DNA from 4 places in the Mesorhizobium sp. BR115XR7A genome. Region 4 is predicted to be linked to each of the others. Evidence: predicted binding sites of a transcription regulator. Region 4 holds the regulator's gene; each other region holds the start of a gene.

Region 1 (7,735 bases), on a different contig from region 4:
GCTCGACAGCGCCGAACTGGCGCGGATCGGTCTTTCGCTTGGCGCCGATGTGCCGATGTGCCTGGCGGCAAAGCCGCTGGTCGCGCGCGGCATTGGTGAGGAAATGTCGATGGTGCCGGATTTTTCAGCACTGGGTCTCGTGCTGGTCAATCCGGGTGTGCCGGTCTCGACGGCGGAAATCTTCGCCGCACTTTCGCATCGCGAAAATGAGCCGCTGCCGCCGCTGCCGCGCAGCATCGATTTTCACAGCCTGCGCAACTGGCTGGAAATCACCCGCAACGATCTCGAGCAGCCAGCCCTTGCGATGCAGCCCGCCATCGGCAGGGCGCTTTCATGGCTTGATAGGGCCGGATCTGGCTTTTCACGAATGTCCGGGTCGGGCGCGACGTGCTTCGGCCTGTTCGAGACCGGCAATGTCGCCAAGCGCGCGGCGGCCGAGATCCGCAGCCGCCAGCCCGACTGGTTCGTCGCGGCAACGCGCAGCATGGCGTCGGAGGCTGGGCGAGATGGCCAGAATTGACGAGAGCCGAGCCTTCATTCCGGTGCGCATCGCGGTGCTGACTGTTTCCGACACACGCAGCTTGGCCGACGACAAATCCGGCCAGACACTGGCCGATCGCATTACCAAGGCCGGCCACATCCTGGCCGCCCGCGATATCGTCACCGACGACCGCGAAAAAATCCGCGACGCCGTTCTGGCGTGGTCGCGGGACAAGGCCATCGACGTCGTGATCACCACTGGTGGTACCGGTTTTACCGGACGCGATGTGACGCCCGAGGCGCTGGAACCGATCTTCGAAAAGCGCATGGACGGCTTTTCGGAAGTGTTCCACCGCATTTCCTATGACAAGATCGGCACCTCGACTATCCAGAGCCGGGCGACCGGCGGTGTCGTCAACGCCACTTTCGTCTTCGTGCTGCCGGGCTCGCCAGGCGCCTGCAAGGACGCCTGGGACGGCATCCTCGAGCCACAACTCGATTACCGGCACATGCCCTGTAACTTCGTCGAGATCATGCCGCGCCTGGACGAGCATCTGCGGCGCGGCAAATCGGCGTCGTAAGCAACGCCACGCAGAGCCGTTGCAAAAATCACCCCCGAGAGCGGTGCTGCTGCTTCGGCTGCGCTGGCCAGATTTCGGCGTCGAGCCGCCTGGTCGCCAGCCCGCGCGCTAAGGCCTCGGCGGTGCCGTCATTCTTGGACAGCGACGCCGCCTGTCGCTTGCTGATCACCAGTCCGTCGGCGAGCGCGCGGTTTGCCGAAAAGACCCGGGCCAGGAACGGTGGACGGCTGCCCCGCGCCCGCGAGAACCGGGCCGCTATTGTCTGCCTGGCCGTATGGGCGACGACGGCGTCGATCCAGCCCTCCACCAGCCTCGCACCCGGTTCGAGAAACAGCAGCCAGTCACCCTTGGCCTGGCGGATGCCGGCGGCGATGCCGCCGCTCCCCACATAGTGGCAGCCGGCATGCTCGGCGACGCGATGCGTCTGGTCGCTGGAGCCCGTGTCGCAGACGACAACCTCGCGCACCACGCCCTCGACCGCGCCGCCAATCAGCGTCGCCAGCGTACGGGCGAGCCCCTCCTCGTCATTGTGCGTTTCGATCAGAACACTGAGCATGGTTAGCCGAATAGCGGAAAGCGTTGGTCGGCGCCAGTTTTTGCAGCGCACCATAGAAAGTTCTTGATTTGTTCTCCTCGATAAAATAGGAATAATTTCATGAGCAGAGCGATTCGACACAACATGGACAGTCCCTGGGAGCGGGCGAAGATGGAACCGATCATGCGCGCCGATATTGCAGCCTTCGGAGCAGGGCGAGCCGAAATGGCCAACGCGATGATCGAGCAGAGCGGCATGCGGGTCCGTCCGGACCGCAACCGCGGCCGGTCGGCAGGCATCAATCCGTCCGGTCGGTTCGAACCTGTCAGCCGGCATGTCTTCGACGATGGCTGGAGTTCGCTGGAGGAACTTCCTCCCTTCAAGACCGAGGTGCAGGTGGAAAAGCCGCGCACCATCATCACCCGCAACGAATCGCCCGACATCTCCTTCGACCGGTCGATCAATCCCTATCGCGGCTGCGAACACGGTTGCGTCTATTGCTTCGCGCGGCCGACACACTCGTTCATGGGCCTGTCGCCGGGCCTGGACTTCGAATCCAAGCTGTTCGCCAAGCCCGACGCGGCACGCCTGCTCGACAAGGAATTGTCAAAGGATGGCTACCAGCCGCGCACCATCGCCATCGGCACCAATACCGATCCCTACCAGCCGATCGAGAAGCAGTACCGGATCATGCGCGAAATCCTCGAAGTGCTGGAGGCGCGCGGCCACCCGGTCGGCATCGTCACCAAGTCAGCCCTGGTCGTGCGCGACATCGACATTCTGTCGCGCATGGCGGAGCGGGGCTTGGCCAAAGTGGCGCTGTCGGTGACGACGCTTGACCGCATGCTGGCCAGGACGATGGAACCTCGGGCATCGACGCCGACCAAGCGGCTGGAGGCGATCAGGCAGCTTTCGGATGCCGGTATCCCCGCTTCGGTGATGGTGGCGCCGATCATTCCGGGCCTGACCGACCAGGAGATGGAACGCATCCTCGACTCGGCGCACCATGCCGGGGCGCGCGAAGCCGGCTATGTGGTGCTGCGCCTGCCGCTGGAGGTCAGCCCGATCTTCAAGGACTGGCTGCTGCGCCACTATCCCGACCGCTACCGCCACGTCATGTCGCTGGTCCGTTCGATGCGCGACGGCAAGGACTACGATTCGGAATGGGGCAAGCGCATGAAGGGCGCCGGACCCTATGCCTGGCAGATCGGCCGGCGCTTCGAGATCACCGCAAAGCGGCTCGGCCTCAATGCCGAGCGGCGTACGCTGCGGACCGACCAGTTCGTCGCTGCCGGCAAGGACCAGGAGCAGTTGATGCTGCTCTGAACCGAAAATCGCCTCGGCTGTTCATTGCCGCCGTGGCAAAGAAATCCCGTCCGGCCTGCCCCGGCCTGCAGACGGTGCCCTCCCGGTCCGGCGCCCCACCCGACCCGGAGGGACTTGCGGAGAATCGGAGCCGATGCGAACCTCGCCGCAACATGGCTCGCGCGCGTTCTGATTCTCCGCCTCTCTTCGAAATCGTCGAAAAACCCGATTTCTCCTTCGAGACGAAGGCGATGGCCGATGGTTTGTGGCCGGTCGCGGGGATGGACGAAGCCGGCCGCGGCCCGCTCGCGGGTCCCGTGGTCGCGGCGGCAGTGGTGCTCGACCCCGCCAATATTCCCGAGGGTCTCGACGATTCCAAGCGGCTTAGCCACCTGCAGCGCGAAGCGCTGTTCCTGCACATCATCGGCTCCGCTCTCGGCGTCTCGATGGCGTCGATCAGCGCCGAGGGCATCGATGGCACCAACATCCTCAAGGCGAGCCTCGAAGCGATGCGCCGCGCACTGGTCGGGCTGCCGGTGCAGGCTAAGCTCGCGCTCGCGGATGGGCGCGACGTGCCGCCGGGATTGCCCTGCGAGGGGCGCGCGCTGATCAAGGGCGACCAGCGCTCCCAATCGATCGCCGCGGCCTCGATCGTCGCCAAGGTCATGCGCGACCGCATGATGCGCGGCTGCGGCAATCATCACGACCGCTACGGCTTCGAAGTCCATATGGGCTACGCCACGGTCCGGCACCGCACGGCGATCGAGGCGCATGGGCCAGTGGCTCGGCTGCATCGCACCTCGTTTGCGCCGTTTCGGCTGGGCGGGACTGAAGTGGTTGAGGAAGAGAGCTTGGCCGGGCTGGAGTAGGGCGACGGCAGTGGCAATTCCATCTTCCCCACGAGGGCGGAGATTGGCCGCTTTGACGCGCCGCTTTCTCCCAAACAAAAAAGCCGCCAGGTTGCCCGGGCGGCTTCGTGTCAGCGACTGAAGAACGCTCAGTTCAGCTTGGCCTTCACATCCTGCAGCGCGGACCTGAACAGGTCGGCTCCGGCCTTGGCGTCAACCTTGGCGGCGAGCAATGCGCGTGCCGCCTCGACGGCTATATCGACGGCACTGGCCCGCACTTCGGCAACCGCGTCACGCTCGGCTTGGCCGATCTTCTGCTCGGCAAGCGCGGTGCGCCTGGCAACGTAGTCCTCGGTCTTCTTGTGGGCGTCGGCAGCCAGCAGTTCGGCCTCACGCTTGGCGGCCGCTACAATGTCGGCGGCCTCCTGCTCGGCTTCCTTGCGCTTCTTCTTGTATTGGCCGAGCAGTTGCTGGGCTTCGTCGCGCAGCTTGCGGGCCTCGTCGAGCTCACTGCTGATCCTGGCGGCGCGGGCGTCGAGCGCCTTGGCGATCATGCCGGGCACCTTGATGTAGATGGCGATGGCCAGGAAGATGATCAGGGCAATCGTGGCCCAGAGCGTTGCGAGAGATGTAGCGTCCATGATGCGCTCCTCACCGGGCCACGGATTTGACCGCGGCCGCGATCTCGGCCTTGCTGGCCTTGCCGCCAACGAGTGCCTCGACGATCGCCGAAGCGGTATCCTCGGCGATGCTGCCGACTTCCTTCATGGCATTGGCCTTGATGGAAGAAATGCGTGCCTCGGCCTCGCCAAGCTTCTCATCGAGCGCGGCCTCGATCTTCTTGCGCGCGGTGTCGGCTTCCGCCTTCGCCGCATCGCTGGCCTGCTGGCCGATCGAGTTCGCGTTCTTCTTGGCTTCCGCCAGTTCCTGTTCGTAAGCGGCAACGGCGGCGTCGGCCTCGCCCTTCAACTTGGCCGCCTGGTCGAGATCCTGGCTGATGCGGTCGTTGCGGACATCGATGATGCCGCCGACGCGCGGCATCACGACCCGCTTCAGGAACAGGTAGAACAGCCCGAACGTGATCGCCAGCCACAGAAGCTGCGACGGAAACGTCTCCGGATTGAATGGCGGAAACGTGCCGTGCGCTTCGGCAGGCACGCTGGTGCCGGAATGCGTGTCTCCTCCGGTCGCAGCGTGGCTGGTGTCGGCTGATGGCGCGGACTCTTGCGCGAAGGCAGATGTCACGAACATGGACTATCCCCAGATATCAGGCCCGCCGCTTGCGCGGCCGGCCTGTCCAATCTTCTCAGTACTCAGCCGAACAGGGCCAGCAGCGCAATGAGAAGCGAGAAGATGCCCAGAGCTTCGGTCACGGCGAAGCCGAAAATCAGGCGGCCGAACTGGCCGTCGGCGGCCGACGGATTGCGCAGCGCGCCCGAGAGGTAGCTGCCGAAAATGTTGCCCAGGCCAATGCCCGCGCCACCCATGCCCAGGCAAGCGATGCCGGCGCCGATGTACTTTGCTGCTTCTGCGTCCATTTGTTCAACTCCTTTGGATCTGAAAATTCCGTTGCTATTCCATCCGGCGTCGTGCCGGAAACCTGATTAGTGCGAAGGATGGAGGGCGTCGTTGAGATACATGCAGGTCAGCACCGCAAAGACATAGGCCTGCAACAGCGCCACCAGCAATTCGAGCGCCGTCAACGCCACCGCCATGGCCAGCGGCAGGATCGAACCCGCAATGCCGAGCGCACCCAGCGCACTGAGGCTGACCACAAATCCCGAAAAAACCTTCAGCGTGATGTGGCCGGCGAGCATGTTTGCGAACAGACGAACCGAGAGGCTGACCGGGCGCGACACGAAGGAAATCACCTCGATCGGAACGACAAGCACCATCATCAGGAGGGGCACGCCCTTCGGCACGAACAGCTTCAGGAAGCCAAGGCCATGCTTCATGAATCCATAGACGATCACGGTGCCAATCACCATGATGGCCAAACCGAAGGTGACGATGATGTGGCTGGTGATGGTGAAGAAATACGGGAACAGGCCGAGCAGATTGGCGACCAGCACGAACATGAACAGCGAGAACACGAAGGGGAAGAATTTCATGCCCTGCGTGCCGGCGGCATCGCGCAGCATGTTGCCGACGAATTCATAGGCCATTTCGGAGACCGACTGCAGCCGGCCGGGAACCAGGCTGCGGCTCGACGTCGTCAGGTACAGGAAGGCCGCGGCAATGACCACGGTCGCGACCATGAACAGCGCGGAATTGGTGAAGGACAGATCATAGCCGCCGATCTCGATCGGAACCAGCTTGATGATATGGAACTGGTGGATCGGATCGACCTTGTCAGCTGCCACGTTCAAACCCCGTCAATGCCGCGCACGGCTAAATTACCATTGCCGCGCCAGGGCGGCTATTTGCTGTCGTCTCGGTCAGGACGCGATTTATCGCCCTGTCCGAATTCCGCCACAACGCCAGCTGAACGCATGACATTGAGCACGCCGGCGCCAAAACCAAGCAGCAGGAAAATGATCAGACCCCACGGCGATGTCCCCGCCATACGGTCGATGATCCAGCCGATGCCGGCGCCTACCACCACCCCGGCGATAAACTCGCTGGATAGCTTGATCGCCTGACCGTATCCGGTCACTGGTTTCGCGTCGTCTTTCCCCTCGAGCCGGTTCGGCAGCCTTGTCGCAAGCGATGCTCCAAGTTCACGCCGACGTCGCTCAAGATCGTCGTCGCGGATTTCGGGGTCATGCTGCTTGCCGCGGCCGGTTTCTCCGGTTCCGTCTGGCCTGTTTTTCTCGGCCATCGCAACCCCCCTGCCCGGGCAGACCGTCACCGTCCGTCCGCTTCTAAAGTCGCCGGCAACATAGTTAGAGGGTTTGCGCCCGTCAAGCCACGCAGGGAAGTTCCGCGCTGTGTATTTTAGGTAGTAAAATCAGATAGTTGCAAAGGTGCGACATCGTGCCCTTTGCGATCGGCGGGATGCGCCGCGCGAATCCCCCCGACAATGGCTCTCCGATCGATCGTGCGACCGCGCGAAAAGACGGCGGGCGGCGGACCGTTCAGCTCCAGCCACCACCATAGGTCCGGTAGAAGATATGCAGGCCGATCTTGGTCATCTTCTGCATCGTGCGGGCCCAGCCGGGATGGACGTAATTGGCATAGTAGTGGGTCGACGATCCCACTTCCGGAATGAAGATCTTGCCAGCGGTGACGGCCATGCCGACATCCTGAGCGGTCTTGTAGGCGACCGGATTGTCGATGCGCTTCTTCCTGCCGTCGCAGGCGAAGGAGAACTGGCAGCGGTTGAACCAGCTGTCGTTCTGGTAGACGACGCCGCAGATCGAATTGGGATAGGCGGGGTTGCGGACCCGGTTGAGGATCACCTGGGCGACGGCGGCCTGACCGCGCACGGCTTCGCCGCGGGCCTCGAAATAAATGCCGTTGGCCAGGCACTTCTGCTCCGGCTTGGAGAAGACGCTGGCCGGAAGCGGATTCTGGATCCATGAATGGTCGCCCTTGGCCATCGGCGGAATGAAGCGGCCGCTGTTGGGCTCTTCATCCTGAAGCAGGGCTTCAAAGGGCGAGGCCTTGGCATAGTCCGGCGCGGATTGCGCATAGGCGGTCGCCAGCACATCGGGATGGTCGTTGTTGACCAGGGCCGCAAGCATGGCCGGCACGCCGGGATCCGGCTTCTTGTCCTCACGCGCATGGAATGCCGCGGCGATCTGGATTTCCTTGCCTTTGATCCGCGGCTTGGCGAAGGCCATTTTCAGATCGCCGTCCATGCTCGGCCGCATCAGCGAGGAGGTCCGCTGGAAGATCGAGCCGGCACTGAAGTTCTTCGGCGGCGCCACGGGAGAGACCTGGACGATGCGGCCCTTCTTGTCGGCGCGCACGACGCGATCCTCGTCGGGCGACCCGCTGACCTTGCCGCCCTTGCCGCGAAACGAGACGGCGCCGACACCGGG
Region 2 (7,735 bases), on a different contig from region 4:
TCAGCCCCTGCTCGCTGCCCTTGGTGTCGCCCGGCGGCGGCACGTCGGCGCGCGGCACCAGCCGCGACGTGAAGGCAAGATAGGTCGGCATCCCGAACATCACTTGCCGCACCGGATCGACCGCCACGCCACCCCAGTTGAACGTGCCGAAATTGCCGGGATAAACCAGCGATCCCTGCAGCGAAGGCGGCGTGTAGCGGCCTTCATAGCGCAATTTGTGAAGCGCGATGCGGCACGCCAGCTGGTCGAACATGGTGATGCCCCACATATCGTGCTCGGTCAGCGGCGGCGGGTTGAAGGAAAGGTCGGACGCCGGCTGCGTCGGCGATGTGTGGTCGCCCTCGATGGCGCCGCCGGGCGCCGCCACTTCCTTGACGGGGATGACCGGCTCGCCGGTGCGCCGGTCGAGCACATAGAGGTCCCCCTGCTTGGTCGGCCCGACCAGCGCGGGCACCACGGAGCCGTCGGCCTTGGTGATGTCGACCAGGCTCGGCTGCGCCGGCACGTCCATGTCCCAGAGGTCATGGTGCACGGTCTGGCGCACCCATTTCAACTGCCCGGTGTTGAGGTCCAACGCGGTGATCGAGGAGGAGAATTTCTCCACATTGGCACTGCGGCCCATGCCGAGCTGGTCCGGCGTCTGGTTGCCGAGCGGCACGTAGAGCAGGCCGAGCTTCTCGTCGGCGCTCGGCGTCGACCACATGTTGGGCGAGTTGGCGGTGTAGGTCTGGCCGGCCGGCAGCGGCGTCGTCTGGTCCGGATTGCCGGAATCCCAGTTCCACAGCAATTTGCCGCTGCTCGCATCATAGGCGCGGATGACGCCGGACGGCTCCTGCGTCGAATAATTGTCGTTGACCGCGCCGCCGACGATGATCTTGCCGCCGGCGATCAGCGGCGCCGAGGTCGAGTAGTAGTAGCCCGACTTCGGATACGGCATGCCCGTCAACAGATTGAGCGTGCCGCCCTCGGCGAAGGCCGGGCAAACCTGCCCGTTGGCGGCGTCGAGCGCGATCAGCCGCGCATCCGAGGTCGGCAGGTAGACGCGCGCCGCGCAGGGCTGGCCGGCGGCGCCGGCCGCATCGGCATAATAGGAAACGCCCCGGCAGGTCTGGTGCTGGCGGTCCTTGTCGAGCTTGATCTTGGGATCGTAGCGCCACTTCTCCTTGCCGGTCGCCGCATCGACGGCGATGGCGAAGTTGTGCGGCGTGCAGATATAGAGCGTGTCGCCCACTTTGAGCGGTGTCACCTGATAAGTGGTCTCGCCGACATCGTCGGGGCCTTTGACGTCGCCGGTGCGATAGGTCCAGGCCGGCGTCAGGTTGGCGACGTTTTCCGGCGTGATCTGGTCGAGCGGCGAATAGCGCTGGCCGAACTGCGTGCGCCCGTAATAGTGCCATTCGCCCGCAGGCACATCGCCGCCGAGATTGGCGTTGGGGATCACCTTGTCGGTGTCGAGGGCGCCGCCGATGTCCTTCGGGTCCGTGGTCATCGAATAGCCGGCCACCGCCAGCGATGCCAGCACGGCAAGGATCAAAGGGGCTCGCCCGTCCGGACCGGCAAGGCCGCGCCGCGCCCACGGCGTCAGCAGCCACAACGCCACCAGCACGATGATGCCGCCGCGCGGGCCGAGCTCCCACCAGTCGAAGCCGGTTTCCCAGACCGCCCAGGCCAGCGTGCCGAGCACGATCGCCGCGTAGAGCCAGAGCGCCGTGGAACGGCGCCGGTAGAGCAGCCAGGCGGCGACCAGGAAGGCGAGACCGACGATGATGTAGTACCAACTGCCGCCCAGCGAAGCCAACCAGATGCCGCCGGCGCCAAGCGCCAGGCCTATGAGGAAGAGAATGAGGGAGGTGATGGTGACAGCCAAGATGATACTCCTTCGACTGTTGCGCGCGTGGGGCGGGCTAGGGCAACCCGGCATTGCGCGTTTCCCGTGCAACTTTCTCCCGACGGCGGCGCCTGTCAAGCGTAGGTCGCGGACCCGCGGGCAGCAACCTCGTTCCGCCTGGGATTGTTCCATAACGGCGGTTCCCATATCGGTGAAGCCGCCGTATCGGGCACTTTGCCGGAACAAAACGTAGACAGTTCTGGTCTTTCCCTCCCGAATCACTACATTCGGGGGAGATGTCCGGCTTTTCCGAAGACATGCCCTTTTTCGACGAACCCAATGCGCGGCCCACGGCCCCGTCGGGCATTGCCGCGCGCGCCATGGCTGCCCGCGGCGGCCAAAACAATGCGCCCGACTATCTCAGGGGCTTGAATCCCGAGCAGCGGCTGGCCGTGGAGACCACCGAAGGCCCGGTTCTGGTGCTGGCCGGCGCCGGCACCGGCAAGACCCGTGTGCTGACCACCCGCATCGCCCACATCCTTGCCACCGGCAGGGCCTTCCCCTCGCAGATCCTGGCCGTCACCTTCACCAACAAGGCCGCGCGCGAGATGAAACAGCGCATCGGCATCCTGATCGGCGAAGGCAATGTCGAGGGCATGCCGTGGCTCGGCACCTTCCACTCAATCGGCGTGAAGCTGCTGCGCCGCCACGCCGAGCTTGCCGGCCTGCGATCCGACTTCACCATCCTCGACACCGACGACGTCGTGCGCTTGATCAAGCAGTTGATCCAGGCCGAGGGCCTGGACGACAAGCGCTGGCCCGCGAAACAGTTCGCCCAGATGATCGACGGCTGGAAGAACAAGGGCCAGGGTCCGGCCGACATCGCCGAGGGCGATGCGCGCAGCTTCGCCAACGGCAAGGGCCGCGAGCTCTACAAGTCCTATCAGGAGCGGCTGCAGACGCTGAACGCCTGCGATTTCGGCGATCTGCTCTGCCACCCGATCCGCATCTTCCGCGCCAATCCGGATGTGCTGAAGGACTATCACCGGCGGTTCAAATACATCCTCGTCGACGAGTACCAGGACACCAACACCGCCCAGTACATGTGGCTGCGGCTTTTGGCGCAGAGGCCGAGCGGACCACAACCAGCGCGAAGTGGTTCTCCGGGTGGGCGCGTTCCAAGTTTTTCCGGTGTTTCGGATAGAACGGAAGCTGGTAGCTATAGACCCGCAACTCCAGAGGCCGAATCAGCAGTTTCGGCCGAAGGCCGCAAGCCCGACCGGGCGTCCGAGCCGTTGCGAGGCCCCCGCGGAGGGCCCACGCCGGCAGGCGCGGAACAGCCCGTGAGCGAAAACAAAGTCAATATCTGCTGCGTCGGCGATGACGACCAGTCGATCTATGGCTGGCGCGGCGCCGAGGTCGACAACATCCTGCGCTTCGACAAGGATTTTCCGGGCGCCACCATCATCCGGCTGGAGCGCAACTACCGCTCGACCGCGCACATACTGGGCGCCGCCTCCCATCTCATCGCCTACAATGAGGGCCGTTTCGGCAAGACGCTGTTCACCGACCGCAACGATCCGGAGGACGGCAAGGTCAACGTCCACGCCGCCTGGGATTCGGAGGAGGAAGCCCGCGCCATCGGCGAGACCATCGAGGCCTACCAGCGCCAGAAGCATAATTTGAACGATATGGCGATCCTGGTCCGCGCGTCCTTCCAGATGCGCGCCTTCGAGGAGCGCTTTACCACGCTTGGCCTTAACTACCGCGTCATCGGTGGTCCGCGTTTTTACGAGCGCATGGAAATCCGCGACGCGATGGCCTTCTTCCGCGTCGTCGCGCAAGGCGCCGATGACCTCGCCTTCGAGCGCATCATCAATGTGCCGAAGCGCGGCTTGGGCGAAGCGACCATCCGCCAGATTCACGACACGGCCCGCGCCCTGCGCATTCCAATGCTGGAGGCTGCCGCCAACCTCGCCGAAAGCGACGAGCTGAAGCCGAAACCGCGCGCCGCGCTGCGCGAGGTCGCGGCCAATTTCGAACGCTGGCAAAAGGCGCTGGAAACCACCCCGCACACCGAGCTCGCCGAGACCATTCTCGAGGAGAGCGGCTACACCGACATGTGGAAGAACGACCGCTCGGCGGAAGCCCCGGGGCGGTTGGAGAATCTGAAGGAACTGATCCGTTCGATGGAGCAGTACGAGTCGCTGCGCTCCTTCCTCGAACATGTCGCGCTGGTCATGGATGCCGAGCAGAATGCGGGGCAAGACGCCGTCTCCATCATGACGCTGCATTCGGCCAAGGGCCTCGAATTCGAGACCGTCTTCCTGCCCGGCTGGGAGGAAGGCCTCTTTCCCCATCAGCGCGCGCTCGACGAAGGCGGCCGCTCCGGGCTGGAGGAAGAGCGGCGTCTCGCCTATGTCGGGCTGACGCGGGCCAAGAAGAACCTGCATATCTGGTTCGTCTCCAACCGCCTCATCCACGGGCTCTGGCAATCGACCATCCCGTCGCGCTTTCTCGAGGAACTGCCGGAAGCCCATGTCGAGGTCGCCGAAGCCGGCAACTCCTATGGCGGCTACGGCAATCCCTATGGCGGCGGCTCGTTCGCATCCGGCCGCGGCGGCGGCCAGGGGGCGGGAAGACAGAACCCCTATGGCGCTTCGCGCTTCGACAATATCGGCGGCACTTCGGGCGGCGGGGAAAAATCCGGCGCCTTCTCCAACACCTATTCGACGCCGGGTTGGCAGCGTGCGCAGGCCAACCGCACCGAGGCGACCGACCGCAACTGGGGCACGCGCTCGGGCCATCAGGTCGAACGCATCGGCTATGGTGAAACAGACTCCGGCTACGGCGCCGGCCGCACCAGCGTCAAGGGCCGCACCATCGATGGCGAGCTGGTCGCCAAATCCGTCTCCGACACGCCGTCCGCCTTCAGCGTCGGCGACCGCGTCTTCCACCAGAAATTCGGCAACGGCAACATTTCAGCCATCGAGGGCAACAAGCTGACCATCGACTTCGACAAGGCCGGCCAGAAGCGCGTGCTGGACGGGTTTGTGCTGCCAGTGTGAGGCTGCCAGCCTCGAAGGCTGACGTCCCGCCTCAATCCACCTTCTTCTCGCCCTTCTCCCCGGCCTTCACGATATCCCCTGTCGTAAACAGGATTTCCTTCAGTTCCACGCGCCAGTCCGTCTTCTGGCGCAGCAGGAATTCGAGGTCCATGCCGAAATGCTTGAACTCCTCGCTCTGCGCGTTCTTCATGATCGCCTTGGCCTGCGGGTTCTTCTCGACCGACATGCGCTGTTCGTACCAGCTGATCGCTTCCGCCTCCTCGATCAGCGAGGTGATCATGCGGGCAAAGGTCCGCACTTCCTGCGACAATTCTTCCGGCGGTTCGTGGTACTGGTCGAAACCCATGTCGTCCTCCCTCAACGGCTCACGGATGGAGCCAGGCATTGGTCCGCATCCATGAATGCGCGGGACGCGCCGCGGGTTCCGGGATCACGGCCACAATTCGGGATGATGGATCCGCGAACTATCTCACGACACTGGCGCAGCGCCGCCCTCTTCCGTGCGCCGCGCGATGAACGCGTCGAGCACGCCTGACGTGGCGGCCGCCGCGGCCGGCGGCTCGAAATCGGCAAGGGTGCGCTTCCAGATGCCGGTGGCGCGTTCGGTCGCGGTCTTCGAGCCGCTTTGCGTCCAGTTGCCGAAATTCGACCAGTCGGCCACCAACGGCTCGTAGAAGGCGGTGCGATAGCGCGCCATGGTGTGGCCGGCCGAGAAGAAGTGGCCGCCCGGCTGCACTTCGGCGATCGCCTCGAAGCCTATTGCGTCGTCGTCACCGGGGGTCGCCGCACAAAGTTCCGCGACCGTCTGCAGCGCCTCGATGTCGGTGACCAGCTTTTCCAGGGAAACGCTCAAGCCCCCTTCCAGCCAGCCGGCCGCGTGGATGCAGACGGTGGCGCCCGACAGCACCGAGCCCCACAGCGCGAACTGCGTCTCGTGCGCGGCCTGCGCGTCCGAAATGTTCGCCGCGCTGCCGCCCCCCGAGCGCCAGGGCAGACCGGTGAAGCGCGCCAGCTGGCCTGCGCCCAGTGTGGCTTTGACGTGCTCCGGCGTGCCGAAGGCCGGTGCGCCCGATTTCATGTCGACATTGGAGGAGAAGGAACCGTAGACCACCGGCGCGCCCGGCCGCACGATCTGCGCCAGCGTCAGCCCGGCCAGCGCTTCGGCATGCTGCAAGGTCAGCGCGCCGGCCACGGTGATCGGCGCCATCGCACCGGCCAGGCAGAACGGCGTGATGATCAGGACCTGGCCCGCCTTGGCGAAATCGATGATGCCTTGCGCCATCGGAATGTCGAGCTGGCGCGGCGAGTTGGTGTTGATGACGGTGTAGCAATGCGCGCCCGAGCGGAACTCGTCCTCGGACAGCCCGCGCGCCAGCCTGATCATCTCGAAACTGTCATCGACCTGCGGCGTGCCACGCGCGAACACGAACGGAAATTTGTCCGACAGAGTCAGCTGCGCCCGGTTGACGGCATAGTGGCGGAAACGATTGTCGATGTCCTGCGGTTCGATGCACGGCCCCAGCATGTGCAAGACGTCGAAATGCTGCACCAGCTTGATCAACTCCTCGAAGGCGACCAGCGTCCCGGGCCGCCGGCCGCGCTCGAGATCGGTGACATTGGGCGCGCCGGAGCCCGCCAGGAATGTCATCGAGCCCAGTTCGAGCGACAGGTCCCGAGAGCGCGCGCCGGCATAAGCGTGGATCGATCGCGGCGCCGAGGCTAAGGCTGCCGCCACCATGTCGCGACCGATGCGCACCATGTCGGTGTCGGGGTCGACCAGGGCGCCGGCGCGGGCGAGCACCTCGCGCGCCTCGGGCAGCAGCACCTTGATGCCCAATTCTTCCAGCACGCGCAGCGCCGTGTCGTGGATCGACGCCACCTGGTCGTCGGAAAAGATCGGCTGCGGCAGGAACGGATTCTTCAGCGCGCGGTAATTGGGCTTGCGGCTTGATTCGCTGCCTGCCTCGCCCATGCGTCCGCGCCGGCGTTCGCGCCTCGTATCCCGTGCAGCGTCGTCGACCATCAGAAACTCCTCCTCATTGCCGCATCGCTCTGCCCTGGGGACCGTAGGGCGAGGCCGCGATGACCCGCGCCGTCCGTTCGACGCCGACAATGTGCACGCAAAGCGCCATCCCCTCCCCAGCGAAACCGTCGTCCACCAACGCCAGCGCGACGCTCTTGCCGATCGTGGTAGCCAAATCCACCCGAGGCGCCGACAAAGCCACCCCCGATAACCACTGCGCGATAGTGCGGCTTCAAGGCCTCCGCTCGCGGTCAGTTCGAAGCCGGCATCATATCCGTACTAGACATAAGTGCCTATTGTGCCAGGGACGCTCATGGGCGGTCACCAATTCCCGCTCTCCAGCGTTTTTCATCTGCACATGGAGAGACCGGCGGACCCGTGTCGCCCACTGTCACGCAAGCATCATGTTGACGCCTTAGATCGCTTTCGGGGAGGCGCGCGCGGCATCATCGATGCGGCACCCTCTTTTTCATTTTTCCTTCGGCCGCTCCGGCGTGCTTCGTCATAAAGAGGATTGTCCATGAAACACCTGTACCGAACCGCCTCGCTCGGCGTCGCGCTGGCCTTGTTCACCGCCCTCACCCCGGCGCTTGCCGATGGCGTGGCTTACATCAACAAGGGCCTTGTCGGCGTCGGCCGCATCCCGGCCGACCAGCGCGACAAGTTCGGCGAGACCTTCGGCTCGGGCTCGGGCATGGCGATCGACATTTCGGGCTGGACACATGATGCCGGCACCTACAAGGGATCGCTCTGGCTACTGCCCGACCGTGGCTACAATGTCGCCGGCACCACCGACTACCGGCCGCGCCTCAACAC
Region 3 (7,735 bases), on a different contig from region 4:
CGGCCGGCAGTGCGGCCGCACCGACCTTCTCCAGCAGCACGGTCAGCCAGGGCGTCAGGTCCTCGATCTTCTCGGCGACGATATGGACGACACCTGATTCCGACTGCAGTTTTCCGGTGACCTTCACAAACCGGGCACCCATGACGATGGGCCGGAAACGGGTGAAGGTCCTTTCCCAGAAGATGACGTTGGCGACGGCCTTGTCGTCTTCCAGCGTGAGAAAGATCGCGTTGCCCTTGCCGGGGCGCTGGCGCACCAGCACCAGCCCGGCAACGGAGACCCGCCTGCCGTCGCGCACGGAAGGCAGGCTGGCATTGGGAGTGATGCCGGCGCGGTCGAGCCGCTCGCGCAGGAAGGCGACCGGATGCGCCTTCAGCGACAGGCCGAGCGAGCGGTAGTCATGGATGACATGCTCGCCGAGCGGCATTTTCGGCAGCTTCGTCTCGGGCTCCAGCTCGCGCAGGCTGAGCGCCGGCTGGTCGAACAGCGGCAGCTTCTCGGCGGCACTCTTGCCGTCAAGCGCGCGGACCTCCCATAGTGCCGCGCGGCGGTCGAGGCCGATGGAACGAAAGGCGTCGGCCTGCGCCAATTTCTCGATCTCGTCGACATTGAGGCCGGAGCGCAGCCAGACATCCCGGACCGTCGAGTAGCCGGCGCCGCGCCGCTCGACGAAAACCTCCATGCGTTCCTTGGAAAGTCCCTTGATCTGCCGGAAGCCGAGCCGCACCGCATGCTGAGTCTCGATGACACCGTGCATTTCGGCATGACGCGGCAGGATGCGGGCCGGGTCGAAAAGCGCCTTTTCCAAAGTGCAGTCCCAGACGGAGAAATTGACGTCGACCTCGCGGATGTCGACGCCATGGTCGCGGGCGTCACGCACCAGCTGCGCCGGCTGATAGAAGCCCATCGGCTGCGAATTCAGGATCGCGGCGCAGAACACGTCCGGGTAGAAGGTCTTGAACCAGCAGGAGGCATAGACGAGCAGGGCGAAGGAGGCGGCGTGGCTTTCGGGAAAGCCATACTCGCCAAAGCCCTCGATCTGCTTGAAACAGCGCTCGGCGAAGTCCTTTTCGTAGCCTCGTCCTGTCATGCCGTCGATCATCTGCTGGCGATAATTGCCGATCGTGCCGGTGCGCTTGAAGGTGGCCATGGCACGGCGCAGTTCATCGGCCTTGCCCGGTTTGAAGCCGCCGGCGACGATGGCGATCTTCATCGCCTGCTCCTGGAACAGCGGCACGCCCAGCGTCTTGCCGAGAATCTCTTTCAGCTCCGCCTTGGGATATTCGGGTTTTTCCTTGCCTTGCCGCCGGCGCAGATAGGGGTGCACCATGTCGCCCTGGATCGGGCCCGGTCGTACGATCGCCACCTCGATGACGAGGTCGTAGAATTCGCGCGGCTTGAGACGCGGTAGCATCGACATCTGAGCACGCGATTCGATCTGGAAGACGCCGAGCGTATCGGCACGGCAGATCATGTCGTAGACACGGGAATCCTCCTTGGCGATCGTATCCAGGGTCAATGGCCTGCCATAATCGTCTCTCACGCCGTAATGGGTCTCGAGCAAAGTGAAAGCGCGCTGGAGGCAGGTCAGCATGCCGAGCGCCAGGATATCCACCTTGAGGATTTTCACCGAATCGAGATCGTCCTTGTCCCATTCGACCATCTTGCGCTCGTCCATCGCCGTCTTGACGATGGGGACGATCTCGTCGAGCCGGTCCCTGGTGATGACGAAGCCGCCGACATGCTGGGAGAGGTGGCGGGGAAAGCCCATGATCTCGTTGGCGCGTTCCATCACATGCCGTGACACCGGATCCCTGCGGTCGAGGCCGCCGGCCCTGGCTTCCTTCTCGCCGAGTTCCGAGGTCGACCAACCCCAGATCGAGCCGGAGAGAGACGCCCTGACATCCTCCGAAAGGCCCATCGCTTTCGACACTTCGCGCAGCGCCGAACGGCCGCGATAGCTGATGACGGCGGCGGCGAGTGCCGTGCGTTTGGAGCTGTATTTCGTATAGATGTACTGCATCACCTCTTCGCGCCGTTCATGCTCGAAGTCGACGTCGATATCCGGCGGCTCGTTGCGTTCCTCGGAAATGAAACGCTCGAAGAGCGTGTCGATCTTGTCCGGCCCGACCTCGGTAATGCCAATGCAGAAGCAGATAATCGAATTGGCCGCGGAGCCGCGGCCCTGGCAGAGAATGCCTTCGCCTCGGGCGAATTTGATGATGTCATGGACGGTCAGGAAATAACGGGCGTAATTCAGCCGCTCGATCAGGGCGAGCTCTTCCTGGATTCGTTTTATCACGCTGGCGGGGATACCGCCGGGAAAGCGCCGGGCCGCACCTTCCCGAGCCAGTCGCTCCAGCTCCGCCTGCGGTCCGAGACCCGATTCCGTCGGCTCGTCGGGATAATTGTACTGAAGGTCGCCGAGCGAGAAGGTCAGCTCTTGCGCAAACCGCAGCGTCTCCGCCAGCGCTTGCGGATACCGGCGGAATAGGCGCGCCATTTCCAGCGGCGGCTTCAGATGGCGTTCGGCATTGGCGGTCAGTTCCAGCCCCACCTCGGCGACCGGAACATTGAGGCGGATCGCGGTCAGCACGTCCTGCAGCGGGCGCCGTTCGGCCGTGTGGTAGAGCACATCGTTGGTCGCCATCAGCGGGATGCCGGTGCTCTCGGCGAACGCCGCCGCCTGCTCGATCCGGAAGCGATCATGGCCGGCATAACAGGGTGAGACGCCAAGCCGCAGGATCCTGCCGAAGCGACCCCTGAGTTCACGGAGCAAAGCCAGACTGTCTTGCGCGCCGGCCGCCAGATCGGGCAGGACCGCCAGCGACATCCGGTCCCCCCATTCGAGCAGGTCGTCGCGCCGGAGCAGGGTGGCGCCCTTTTCGGTCTCGTCACGCAGATTGGCCTGGGTGAGCATGCGGCACAGATGGCCCCAGCCCGCACGGTCCCTGGGATAGGCGAGAATGTCCGGCGTGCCGTCGCCAAAAACCAGCCGGCAGCCGGGATGGTAGGCAAGCTTTTCGACCTTGGCCTGCTGCCAGGCGCGCACCACGCCGGCGACGCTGTTGCGGTCGGCGAGCCCGATCGCGGAGAAGCCCATGAGCTTGGCCGCGACCACCAGCTCCTCGGGTTTGGAGGCGCCGCGCAGGAAGGAGAAATTCGACTGGATGCCGAACTCCGCATAAGGAATGACGGTCAGCGCGTTCATGCGAAGACCCCATGCATGAACCAGCGCGGCGGGGTTTGCGAGACGCCGCCGTAAAGGCCTTGCCGGTAGAGCCAGTAGCGGCGGCCACCGGCATCCTCGATGCGGAAATAATCGCGTGTCGACGCCGCCGCGTCGCCCGGCGCCTCGCGCCACCATTCGGCGGCGATGCGCTCCGGCCCTTCGGCGCGCGTCACACGGTAAAGCGCGCGGCGCCAACGAAAATGCAGCGGCGGTCCCTCCGGCATTTCGGTGGCCGGCACCTCGATGGGCTCGGGCGAACGGAACAGCCGGATCGGTCGTTCCGGCGGGAAGATGGTCATCGGCGCCTGCATCCTGTCCGGCTTCTTGGGTGGTGTGGTCCGGCGCGGGGCTTCGGTGAAGGGAATGACGGCGACGGCGCGTTCCGGCAGGTGGCTTTCCACGGGAACCGGCTGCAGAACCGCGCCCTCGCCGAGGCGGGCGCGGATACGGTCGGCGAACAGGGCGATGTCGGCGCCGTCATCGGCCGCTTCGCCGGTCAGATCGGTCTGCTGCATGTCGAAAGCGGCGACGGCCAGCACCGAGAGGCGCACTAGGTCGAAGCCAAAGCCGGCATCGATATGCTGCTCGAGTGCCGCCAGCCTTTCATGGAACAATTTCCGGATCAGCAAGGGTTCGCGCATCGGCCGCGAGGTGCCGAGCGCGATGCGGCTGACGGCGCCGTCGACGCGAAAAAGCAGTAGCGCCAGGCTCCTTGCGCCTTCGCCGCGGCGTTCGAGGTCGGTCTTCAAGGTCGTCGCCAGCATGCCCACCAGCCGCTCTATCTCCTCCGTCAGCGTGACGGGCTCGGCGAGATGACGCTCGACCGAAAGCGGCGCGACGGGAAGACGCGGTGAGATCGCCTCGTCGAGACGGCCAAGCGCCTGGTCGAGGCGCTGGAGCAGCAAAGCGCCGAAGCGGCGGGCGAGCGGCGCGCGCGGTGCCGCCATGACGGCACCCGCCGTGCGCAGCCCCACGCTTTCCAGGCTGGTACGGGTTTCCGGCGCTATGCGAAGGGCGGCCAGCGGCAAGGGCGCGAGCAGGGCTTCCTCCTCGCCTGATGGAACGATGCGGTCGCCGCAAAAGCGGGCCGCCGCCCAGGCCGCCCCGGGCGTGCCGGCAAGCCCGGCGCGGACGTCGAAACCCTGCTGGAAGAAGCGCGACAGGATTTCGTCCAGCATGGCGCGTTCGCCGCCGAACAGATGGGTGCAGCCGGTGACGTCGAGGAACAGGCCGTCGATGCCGTCCAGCGCCACCAGCGGCGTGTAGCGGTCGCACCAGTCGGCAAGGCCCTCGAGCAGGCGCCGGTCGGCCTCCGGATCGGCTTCGACGATGTCGATCGACGGATGCATGGCGCGCGCATCGGCAATCCCCATGTCGCGCTTCAGGTGCAGCGCCTCAGCCCGCGCGTCGAGGGCCGCGATGCGCTGCGCGTTGCCCTGGCGATGGCTGATCACGAGCGGTGGATGAGATGGCTGCGGATGATCCGGCGGCCGGGAACGCCAGGATTTCCCCAGACGCTGCCGCAGGATCCTTTCGGTCGCGAGATAGGGAAACCACAGGGACAGGATTCTCTGCCCATTCGTTGCTTGCCCTGCTTCTTTCCTCGCCCCTTCTTTCATCGAATCTGCATTCATCGGGGTTCCACTCCAGTGTGAATTGTCCAGGCAGGGCCGTGCGGCTCTTGCCGATGCTGATGGTGAAGGCCGGGTGACCGATCGAGCCGGCGAGCGGCCCGGCGACTGTTTCGCGCGGCACGGCCGGCGCCGAAGCGACAATCAGACGAACAGGCGCCGCCGTCGGTTCGGGCTCGGCCGCTTGTCGCAGCAGGAACACCGGCCGGCCGGCACCTTGCGCCCGCGCATGCAGGCGGCGTGTCGCGGTCAGGTCCAGCCGCTGCGGATTGCCGCGGATCTCCAGGATGACGGCTGCAAGCGCGGTCATGCGGGCCGCCTCCTCGGCGATCCACAGCGCATCGACAAGCCTGGGCGCCTCGGAAAACAGCAATTGCTGGGGCTCGATGCCGAACGAGGCATGCAGCCCCCTGGCATAGGGAAAGCCGGCCTCGTGGAAAATTTCCGATGTCCCGATCCACAGGATGGGCAGCCCCTGCGCCTGGTTGAGGATCAGGCTGACGATCGACAGGGCGAAACCGGCGACGGCGCCCGCATCGCGGGTTTCCAGGCCATGGATTTCGGTCAGGGCGGCTTTCGGCAGGCCGCCGCTGAGCGCGGCATCGAGCCGCTCGATGCCGATGGGCAGGAAAGCATCCGGCAAGGCCGCGGCAAGCCCGCGCCGGACGATCGTCAGATCGCTGCCGGCGTCAGCAAGGGGCGCGCCAGCCGGCGCCTGCAGGCGCTCGGGCAGCGTTCCCTCGATCTTCGCGATCTGGCGGCGCAGGGCAAAAACAGTCTCCCGCGCCACGGCGGTCATCGCCATGACGGTCAGCTTTCACTCACGATTGTTCCTGTTATGTTCCTATAGATTCCAGAGGGGATCGGAAGAGTCAAGCAGGCTCATCAAGGAATTTATTCCTCTTCCTGCGCGACACCGGCGTACAGGCGTCATTTGCCTCGACCAGCGCGAACGCCTATATGCCGGGATCAAAGGACAAAGCATGGCCCGCATCTACAAGACCCGCACCTGGCATGGTGAACTTGCGCCCTCGATGGAGGAATTGGAGTTCCTTGCCCTGGAGGCCTACGCCCACCTGCCGGAGGATTTTCGCAAGCTGACCGGCGAGATCGTCATCCAGATCGCCGAATTCCCGACCGACGAGATCATGGACGACCTGTCGCTGGAAACGCCGTTCGACCTGCTCGGCCTGTTCGAGGGCCGCGGCATCGCCGAACGCTGGAACCCGCAGACAGGCGAAGGCCCGAACCGTATCACGCTCTACCGCCGCGCCATGCTCGACTACTGGGCCGAAAACGAGGAAACGCTGGGCGACATCGTCACCCACGTGCTGGTCCACGAGATCGGCCACCATTTCGGCCTGTCGGACGATGATATGGAGAAAATCGAAGAGGCGGCTGAATAGCCCTCGGCGTTTTCCCCTACCAGTCGCTGAGCTTCGTATCCGGCCCGTATTCCTGGCCATCGACATCCTTCACCACGGCCTGGCCGCAGCGCATGGTCTTGGTCTTCTTGTCGTAGGCGTAGGTCGGCGAGCCGAACAGGTGCCAGCCCTTGTTCAGCGCCGCCGTCACCTTATGGCAGAAGCTGGCGTCGTCCGGGGCGGTGAGAAAGCGGTAGAGTTTCATCGTCCAATTCCTGTCGTGTATCCCAAATCGGCGAATATCATGCGCCGATGGCGGCCGCTTTCGCCAGAAGTTTTTCAGCCTGCGCCAAGTGCAACCGCTCGACCATCCTGCCATTCAGCGCGATGACGCCCGTGCCACTGTTTTGCGCAAGCGCGAAGGCATCCTTCACCGCGCGCGCCTCGGCCAGCGCCTGCGCCGACGGAGCGAAGGCACGGTTGGCCGCCTCGATCTGCGATGGATGGATCAGCGTCTTGCCGTCGAAGCCCATGGCGGCTGCCTGCGTGCACTCACGCGCGAACGCATCCGGGTCGCGGAACTCGTTGAACACCCCATCGAGCATGTCGATCCCGCCGGCGCGTGCCGCCAGCAGCATCTGCATCAGCCATGGCAGCAGATAGGCGCGATCCGGCGTCGCCAGCACGCCGGTATCCTTGATCAGGTCATTCGTTCCGGCGATGAAACAATCCAGGCGCGAGGCGGAGTCGCGGCCGAGTTCGGCGATGGCGCCGATGTTGAGCATGGCCTTGGGCGTCTCGATCATCGCCCATAGTTTCACGCTGTCCGGGGCAAAATTATCGTCCAGCACATCGCCGACTTCAAGCACGTCACGCGGCGTGTCGACCTTCGGCAGCAGGATGCCGTCCGGCTCCGCCTTGGCCACGGCCGCAAGGTCGTCAGTGCCCCATTCGCTGGACAGCGCGTTGACGCGTACCACCATCTCGCGTCGCCGGCCATTGGCATCAGGGCGGTTGGCGAAAATGCCGGCCAGTTTTTCGCGCGCGGCGATCTTGTCGGCGGGGGCGACGGCGTCCTCGAGGTCGATGATGACGGCGTCGCAGGCAAGCTGCGCGATCTTGGCCAGCGCCTTGTCGTTGGAGGCCGGGACATAGAGCACGGAGCGGCGCGGGCGGTAGATTTCGGTCATGCCAGATCTATGCCGTGTGTGATTGGTCGAGGCAAGCCGCCAGCCCTGCACGAAAACTGCACGCGCCTGCCGAAAACCTCCTCCGATCCGCCGCATCGCTTTCCTGCAGGCCTGCGACACAGGCGGCATGCACAAGCGAGCAAAACCCCGTCTGCCTTACCGGCTGCGCAGCGAAGGCTGGTGGCTGGTCGACCCGCAACGCGCCAACCCCGCTGCAATTCCCATCCCATTTGTCCGCAAGAGCCCATCGCCATGGCGATGGGACGCCATCAGGAAGATCAGGCCATGACCTCTTTCTTCCGCGCCGCGCCAAGCTAT
Region 4 (7,735 bases):
GCATCGACAACACCGGCTGCGTGCCGCACAGGAACCGACGGATACCGCTGCCGGCCGCATAACCCTGCTCGAAGGCGAAGGGTCGCGCATGGCCCCACCAACCGCTGAGTGGCTGCTGGACTTTGTCGTGATGACGCTCGGCGGCGTAGATGAAGGCTGGCGCGCCCGGGCCGCCATTGAGATATTTGTAGGTGCAGCCGATGGCGAAATCGGCATTGGCGCTGTCGAGCTCGACAGGCAGCGCGCCGGCGGTGTGGCAGAGATCCCAGACGATCAGTGCTCCGACCTGATGGGCCTTGCATGTCAGTGCCGCCATGTCGCGCAGCTGGCCGGACTTGTAGTTGACGTGGTTGACCAGGATGACCGCAACGCGCTCGTCGATCAGCTCCTCAATGGTCGGCGCATCAACGCCCTCAAGCCGCAACACCGTGCCGGGGCGCGTCGAGGCCACGCCTTCGGCCATGTAGAGATCGGTTGGAAAGCTGTCTCCCTCGGCGACGATGACCGAGCGGTCCGGCCGCATGCCGAGCGCGGCATGCAGCACCTTGTAGATGTTGATCGAGGTCGTATCGCAGACCACCGTCTGGCCGGTCGCCGCGCCTATCAGCCGCCCCAGTTGGTCGCCGAGCGCGACCGGCATGTCGAACCAGCCGGCGGTGTTCCAGGCACGGATCAGATCCTGCGCCCACTCCTGGGTCGCGGCTTTCCGCAGCTCGTCGAAGACGGCGGGTGCCGCGGCGCCGAGTGAATTGCCGTCGAGGTAGATCACGCCTTCCGGCAAGATGAACCGGTCGCGCATGGCACGCAGCGGGTCCGCCGCATCCATGGCATCGACGGCTGCGAGATCGAGCGTCGTAGGCATCATTTGTGACATTCCCTGGTTATTCACGCCTTGGTCATTCACGCCGGGTTACTCACGAATCGCTTCGCGAACCGGTGCGGACCCCCGGCTGCGCTTGAGGCTGGGCAAGGCAAGCATGGCCAGTACGAACAGGCCCGTGGCAAGCTTCAGGTCAGGCGGCGGCATGCCGGCCGCCAGGCAGAACGACACCAGCTGGTAGTAGATGATCGCGCCGGCGAAGGGCGCCAGCAATTGCCGCCACACTGTTTGCTTGCCGACGACGGCTTCGCCGATCATCAGCGCGGCAAGGCCGTTGATGAGAATTCCCAGGCCCATATTGACGTCGGCGAACCCTTGCGACTGCACCATCAGCGCACCGCTTGACGCCGAAAAAGCGCTGGCCAGCCCGACACCGCCTATGGTCGCGGCCCAGACATTGATGCCTTGCGCTTCGGCCATGTCAGGATTGGCGCCCACGGCGCGCACGGCGGTCCCCTTCTCGGTCCTGAAGAACATGTAGAGCAGCATGAAGGCGGCAAGCGCGAGAAGACCCGCGACGACGATCTTGCTGGCGGGGAAACCCGGCCGCGCGAACGGCACCCAGTCGAACACCGAGGGCGAACCAAAGACGGACAGGTTGGACTTGCCCATAATGCGAAGGTTGATGCTGTAGAGCATCGTCATCATCAGGATGCCCGCAAGCAGCGTGTGGATGCGGAAGCGCAGATGGATGAAGGCGGTGCAGCAGCCCGCCGCAAAGCCGGCGACAAGGGCGGCAGCGATGCCCATCAGCGGCGATGCGCCGGCGGCAAGGAGAACGCCGCAGACGCAGCCGCCCAGCGGAAAGGCGCCTTCGCTGGTGAGATCGGGAAAATTCAGCATGCGAAACGGGATCATGATCCCGAGCACGACAAAGGCCAGGATCAGGCTTTGCGCCAGGGTGACCGGCATGATCGCGACGAAGCTGGTGAGAACGTCCCCAACAAAACCCATGATGATCAGCTCGCCAGCAACATGCGATCGGTCTTGACGGAGAAATGGCCGATCAGATCGATAACCGTGACCCTCGCCTTCTCCTGCCCGGCGACTTCCAGGAGCACCCGGCCCGCATCGAGCATGATCACCCGGCTGCCATGGTCGACGGCGTGTTGCATGTTGTGGGTCACCATCAAAGTCGTCAGTTTCAGCGCGTTGACGGCGCGAACCGTCGCTTGCATGACGATTTCGGCCGTGCGCGGGTCGAGGGCCGCGGTATGCTCGTCGAGCAGCAGCAAGTCCGGCGACCCACCGACCGCCATGATCAGCGACAAGGATTGCCGCTGCCCGCCCGAGAGCAGGTCGACGCGCGTGTCGAGACGATTTTCCAGACCGAGACCCAGTATCGACAGTCGTTCCCTGTAGGACGCAAGCCGGGTGGTGTTCAGCCCCGGGCGCAAGGTGCGCTTTTGGCTACGCAAATCGGCCAGCAGCATGTTTTCCGCAACCGTCATGCTGGCGGCGGTGCCGCGCATCGGGTCCTGGAACACGCGCGCCAGTTTCGCGGCGCGCTTGTGCACCGGCATTGCAGTCACGTCGGCGCCGTTGATCAGGATCTGGCCGGAATCGAGGATCAGGGCGCCGGAAATGGCGTTGAGCATGCTGCTCTTGCCGGCCCCATTGGAGCCGATGACGATGCCGAACTCTCCGGTGGCCAAGGACAGGCTGAGACCGTCCAGCGCGACCTTCTCGTCGGCCTGGCCCTTGTAGAACACTTTGCGCGCGGATCGAATCTCGAGCATCGTTTCTCCCTGACCTCGGGATGACGGCGCCGACGCCGTCACCCCGGCAGTTCCGATGTTAGTCGACGATGCAGCCGCAATCGGCCATTGAAGCCGGTATCTCGATGCCGAACGCGGCCATCGCCTTGCGCGAGATCGTTGCCATGTGGTCCTTGTAGGCCGGGCGCGACGGCGCGATCGTCTTGGGATCCTTGCCCTTGAGGATCTCGGCGGCGATGTTGCCGGCGTTGACGCCGACCTGCGTGTAATTGACCGCGAAGCTCGCCGGCACGGTACCGTTACGGACCGCACTGTCATCGGAGTTGACGACCGGGATACCGGCCTGGCGGGCGGCCGCGGAGACAGCGGCGATCGCCGGCTGGATCAGGTTCGAGGCCGGGCCGTAGATCACGTCGGCCTTGCCGGCGAGCGAAGCGATGCGTTGCTGGATGTCATTGACGTTGTCTATGCCGACCTCCACCACCTCGAAGCCCGCGGCCGGTGCCGCCGCCTTGATCTTTTCGACCAAGGCAACGTCATTGGCCTCACCGGGATTATAAGGCACGCCGAAGCGCTTGGCGTTCGGCAGCAGCTTCTTGGTGAAGGCCATCACCGCGGCGACGTCCTGCAGATCGCTGGCGCCGGTCATGCCTTCGTCTCCGGCGTCCCATGACGGCACCAGCTTGGCCGCCACCGGATCGGTGACCGCGGCAAAAACGATCGGAATGCCGGAACCGGCGAGCGCTTTCTTGGCGATCTGTGAGACCGGCGTGGTGATGGTGTAGATCAGCTTGGGCTGCTCGGCCTGCAGCTTGGCGATCATCTGCGGCACCAGCGACGCATCGAAATTGGTGTGGCTCTCCGTGTAGACGACGTCCTTGCCCTCGACGAAGCCGTTATCCGTCAGCGCCTTCTTGAAGCCGGCTATGGCGGCGTTCAATTGCGGATGCTCGCCGAAATTGGCAATGCCGATACGGATCTGATCGGCCGCGGCACTGCCGGCACTGACCATCAATGCGCCTGCCAGGGCCAAGCCCGACAACCAAGCGGATTTCGACTTCAACATCATTTCCTCCCAGATTTGATCAGGGCCGCTTGGAAACGCGGCTACTACGGCGATCATGGTGAGTCCGCCGGTCTGTGTCAAACATTATATATAATTGTTGCTGTGACGCACTATCATATATACTTTTCGCCAGACGACGGATTGATCACCATGCTGAATGAAACGAGTTCCACAAAAACGGAAGCCGCCTATCAGCTGTTGCGGCGCGACATCCTGACCACGCGCCTCATGCCCGGCGCCCCGCTCAAACTGAGTGCGCTGCGCGGCACCTATGGCGTCGGCTGGACACCGTTGCGCGAAGCCCTGTCGCGGCTCGAGGCCGAACGCCTGGTCACCGCGATCAGCAATCGTGGTTTTGCCGTGGCTCCGGTGTCGCGGGCCGAGCTGGAGGATCTGGCACGCGCCAGGATGGTGGTCGAGATACCCCTGTTCCTCGAATCGATGGAAAAAGGCGGCAGGGAGTGGGAGGATGCCGTGGTCACCGCCCACTACCGGCTCTCGCGTTGCAAGACAGCGGTCGACGATCCCTCGGACGCGGCCGTCGACAGATGGGACGAGAACCACGAGGCTTTCCATGCGGCGCTGCTGAGCGCCGCCACATGCGACTGGCTGTTGCGGTTCCGCTCGACGATCTCGGATCAGCTGCGCCGGCATCATCGCTTTCTTGGTCTGGCGCCGACACTGCGGGCCGCGGCCGGCCTCAAGGATGGCTATGAAGAGGCAATCGAAGCGCTACGCGAAGCGATTGCGATCGAACACCATACCGCGATCATGGAAGCGGCGCTCGACCGTGACGTCGAGCGGGCCAAGGCGCTGATGACGGCGCATATCGGCTACACACTGCACGTCTATGTCCACAGCGAAGACAGCGGCGCTACCAGATACGCCGCTCGCGCCGGCAGCTTGAAGGCGGGTTCGGGATAACTTCAGCGCTTCCGCCACGCCTATTCGAACGCGCTGGCCGGAGTGCGCCGAACGCCCCGATCCATGGCCGCCCGAAGCTACCAATCGTTGGCATTTTGGTTTCGTTTCGTTCCGCGAATAATGGCTCCGCGAATTATACGTCCCTCCGAGGAGAAGCCTTCCAACTAACTGATGCCAAAGCCTCGTCGGCGGATGGGCCACAGGCCATTAACCAAAACGATTTCAATGCGCCTGCCGACGGCGGAAAGGACTGGTTGCCGCCCGCCGTCGCGGGCAAAAAACTTCAGACCCCTTAACAAATTCATTAAACTTTAAACGGTTGCAGAACACAACTGGAACAGATAGTGTTTGTTCTGGGTTTGTTTTTTCGATTCTGGTTCAACCTTTCGTTCAATGTCTTGGGGGCCGCCATGCTGACACGCAAGCAACATGAACTGCTGATGTTCATCCACGAACGGCTCAAGGAAAGCGGGATACCGCCTTCCTTCGACGAGATGAAGGAAGCACTCGATCTTGCCTCCAAGTCGGGGATCCATCGCCTGATCACGGCCCTGGAGGAGCGCGGCTTCATTCGCCGGCTACCCAATCGGGCGCGCGCGCTGGAAGTGCTGCGGCTGCCGGACTCGATCGCGCCGGGCCTCAATGCGGCAAAGAAGTTCTCGCCAAGCGTCATCCAAGGCAGCCTTGGCCAAGGCAGTCTCGGACGCCAGATCAGGCCGGCCGCTGCGCCTTCGCGCCTGCCCGCGGCCGGCAACGACGACGACGCGGTTTCAGCCGTGTCCATCCCGGTCATGGGCCGTATCGCCGCCGGTGTGCCGATCGATGCCATCCAGCATCAGACGCATTCGATCTCGGTGCCGCCGGACATGATCATGGGCGGCGAGCACTATGCGTTGGAGGTCAAGGGCGACTCGATGATCGAGGCTGGTATCTTCGATGGAGACACGGTCATTATCCGCAATGCCGACACGGCAAGCCCGGGCGAAATTATCGTGGCACTGGTCGACGAAGAGGAAGCGACACTGAAGCGGTTCCGCCGCAAAGGCGCTTCGATCGCGCTCGAGGCCGCCAATCCAGCCTACGAAACGCGCATTTTCGGGCCGGACAGGGTCAAGGTACAAGGCAAGCTGGTCGGGTTGATCAGGCGCTACTGAACCGGCTTGTTATCGGGCTTGTCGGGTTTTTTGTACGGCGGCAGCCCCCTCGCCTCGCGTGAGAATTTTCGCTGTTCGTGCCAGGGCCGGTATGGTCCGTCGACGGCAAATGCGATCGCGGCCCGGGTCGTGGCCGACTGGGGATTGAAGAAGACGGCAGCGCTTCCCCTGCGGGCGAGCTGCCGTTTGGTGACGACGAGAACCAGTGGATTGTGGCAGGCGTCATAGGCGGTTGCGTCATTGACGATGATCAGGTCGGCGAAAGCGCAGGCTTTCCAGGTGGTCTTGCGGTCCTCGACATAGGCAATGATCGCGCCGGAAGGGTGCCTGGCAAGGCACAGGCCTTCGCGGCAGTAGAAGGGCGATCCCGGCGGCAGGTCGGTGGGACTGGCAACATCGAATTGCCTGTCTGTCGTGTCGAACATTTCCGGTTTGACGATTGTTTCGGAGATCAGGGCGCGTTTCCAGTTGTCGGTTGCGAATTCGTTGGGACGTTCCCGGTTGACGGCCAGTTCGCCATTGCCGATCGGCAGCGCGACCAGCCGCGCATCTTCCGAGATCAGCACATCGGGCGCGCGTGTGTGCGACACAGTCAACAGGCCGGCGAGCGCGAATGGCAGCGCCGCGAGCCGCAGCCATGTCGTCGCCATCGTCGCGATAACCAGCGCGACGGTGACCAGCAGCACGGATTGCTGCGAAATCAGCCCGACTCCATCGACCGGAGAGCGCTCCGATATCCACGCCGACACGGCGATCATTGCTGTCAGGCCCTTGCCCATGAGGTAGAGAGCCGGCCAATCCAGTCCGAATGGCATCAACAGCGCGCTGGCGACGGCCAGGAACATCACGACCGACACGATAGGCATCACGGCCAGATTGGCGAACAGGCTGAGCGGCGATACCCGCTGGAAATGCCAGATGGCAAACAGTGCCGTGGCGCTGCCGGCGATAATGGACGTCATGGCCAATCCTCCTGTCGCCAGCAGGAATTTTCGCGTCAGGAACCCCGCCAGGGATCGCTTTGGCGGCGGTGGCCGCGTCTTTCCCGCACGGTGATCGGCCCAGCCGGCATAAGCGCCAACCAGGGCCGCGGTCGCGGCGAACGACATCTGAAAGCTCGGGCCGACGACCTCGTGAGGCGAGACCAGGATCACGGCGATCGCCGAGATCGCCAGATTGCGCATGGTCAGCGCAGCGCGATCGAAGAAGACGGCAATCAGCATCACCGCCAGCATGATGAAGCTGCGTTCGGCCGCAACGACGACACCGGAAATGATGAGATAGGCCGCGATCGAGAACAGTGCGGCGGCGGCCGCGTATTTCTTCACCGGCCGGCGCGCGGAAAAGTCTGGAAACAGCGCGAAGGCACCACGCAGCAGACCCATGATGGTGCCGGCCACAAGCGCCATATGCAGTCCCGAAATAGAGATGATGTGATAGATGCCGGTACGCCGCATCGCTTCATTGATTTCATCGGGTATGCCGGCGCGCACGCCGACGATCAGCGCCGCCGCGATCTCGCCTTCAGCGCCGCCGACGCTGCCCCTGATGTGGTCGGCGATGGCTTCGCGGGCATTTTCGATGCCTGAAAAAAGGCGAGCCGATAGCGGCATCTCACCGTCGTCGGCGGAAACAACCGTTGGATTGCCGAGAAAGAAGCCGCTGCCGCCGATGCCGGCGAAATAGCTGTCGAAAGAGAAGTCGTAGCTGTCCGGCCGCACCGGGCCGGTCGGCGGCAACAGTTTGGCGTAGCCTGTGATGAGCGAGCCGGCGGTCATTCCCTGCGGTATCTTGCGTGCGGAAAGCCGGACCCTTTCCGGCGCATGGCGCAGTTTTGGCCGGGCGGTCGAAATCACGTCCATGGTCAGCCGGATGCGGCCGCTCTCCATCTCCTCGATCGAGACCACGCGGCCGGTCAGTTGCGTGGAGATTTCCGAACCCAGCATCCGGGTTCCGGCTCGCCATGTTTCGACCTTCGCCGCGAGCAGGCCCA

The links. The regulator LexA, encoded in region 4, represses DNA repair genes until DNA is damaged. The targets are predictions, from matches to a motif close to TGTTCNNNNTGTGTTCNG.
Region 1: the regulator LexA is predicted to act here: its motif matches at 1,676-1,693, upstream of LB557_RS09945 (PA0069 family radical SAM protein).
Region 2: the regulator LexA is predicted to act here: its motif matches at 2,067-2,084, upstream of LB557_RS22055 (ATP-dependent helicase).
Region 3: the regulator LexA is predicted to act here: its motif matches at 5,692-5,709, upstream of LB557_RS23360 (ImuA family protein).

Annotation. Positions count from the first base shown of each region.
Region 1 is NZ_JAIUHW010000004.1:88,357-96,091, forward strand. Features, by position in the region: gene LB557_RS09930 (4-(cytidine 5'-diphospho)-2-C-methyl-D-erythritol kinase) at 1-520, shown strand, start outside; gene moaB (molybdenum cofactor biosynthesis protein B) at 507-1,061, shown strand; gene LB557_RS09940 (glycosyltransferase) at 1,090-1,617, opposite strand; gene LB557_RS09945 (PA0069 family radical SAM protein) at 1,768-2,922, shown strand; gene LB557_RS09950 (ribonuclease HII) at 3,075-3,770, shown strand; gene LB557_RS09955 (F0F1 ATP synthase subunit B) at 3,899-4,390, opposite strand; gene LB557_RS09960 (F0F1 ATP synthase subunit B) at 4,401-5,000, opposite strand; gene LB557_RS09965 (F0F1 ATP synthase subunit C) at 5,063-5,287, opposite strand; gene LB557_RS09970 (F0F1 ATP synthase subunit A) at 5,354-6,112, opposite strand; gene LB557_RS09975 (AtpZ/AtpI family protein) at 6,169-6,570, opposite strand; gene LB557_RS09980 (cell wall hydrolase) at 6,827-7,735, opposite strand, start outside.
Region 2 is NZ_JAIUHW010000010.1:212,610-220,344, forward strand. Features, by position in the region: gene LB557_RS22050 (glucose/quinate/shikimate family membrane-bound PQQ-dependent dehydrogenase) at 1-1,867, opposite strand, end outside; gene LB557_RS22055 (ATP-dependent helicase) at 2,125-4,896, shown strand; gene LB557_RS22060 (hypothetical protein) at 4,928-5,242, opposite strand; gene LB557_RS22065 (trimethylamine methyltransferase family protein) at 5,366-6,919, opposite strand; gene LB557_RS22070 (hypothetical protein) at 6,933-7,100, opposite strand; gene LB557_RS22075 (esterase-like activity of phytase family protein) at 7,440-7,735, shown strand, end outside.
Region 3 is NZ_JAIUHW010000011.1:178,472-186,206, forward strand. Features, by position in the region: gene LB557_RS23350 (error-prone DNA polymerase) at 1-3,211, opposite strand, end outside; gene LB557_RS23355 (DUF6504 family protein) at 3,208-4,686, opposite strand; gene LB557_RS23360 (ImuA family protein) at 4,628-5,668, opposite strand; gene LB557_RS23365 (metallopeptidase family protein) at 5,847-6,269, shown strand; gene LB557_RS23370 (DUF1737 domain-containing protein) at 6,286-6,492, opposite strand; gene LB557_RS23375 (HpcH/HpaI aldolase/citrate lyase family protein) at 6,530-7,417, opposite strand; gene LB557_RS23380 (DUF4173 domain-containing protein) at 7,703-7,735, shown strand, end outside.
Region 4 is NZ_JAIUHW010000019.1:32,029-39,763, forward strand. Features, by position in the region: gene kynU (kynureninase) at 1-862, opposite strand, end outside; gene LB557_RS29115 (ABC transporter permease) at 911-1,834, opposite strand; gene LB557_RS29120 (ABC transporter ATP-binding protein) at 1,840-2,619, opposite strand; gene LB557_RS29125 (ABC transporter substrate-binding protein) at 2,678-3,664, opposite strand; gene LB557_RS29130 (GntR family transcriptional regulator) at 3,815-4,588, shown strand; gene lexA (transcriptional repressor LexA) at 4,999-5,742, shown strand; gene LB557_RS29140 (ComEC/Rec2 family competence protein) at 5,736-7,735, opposite strand, start outside.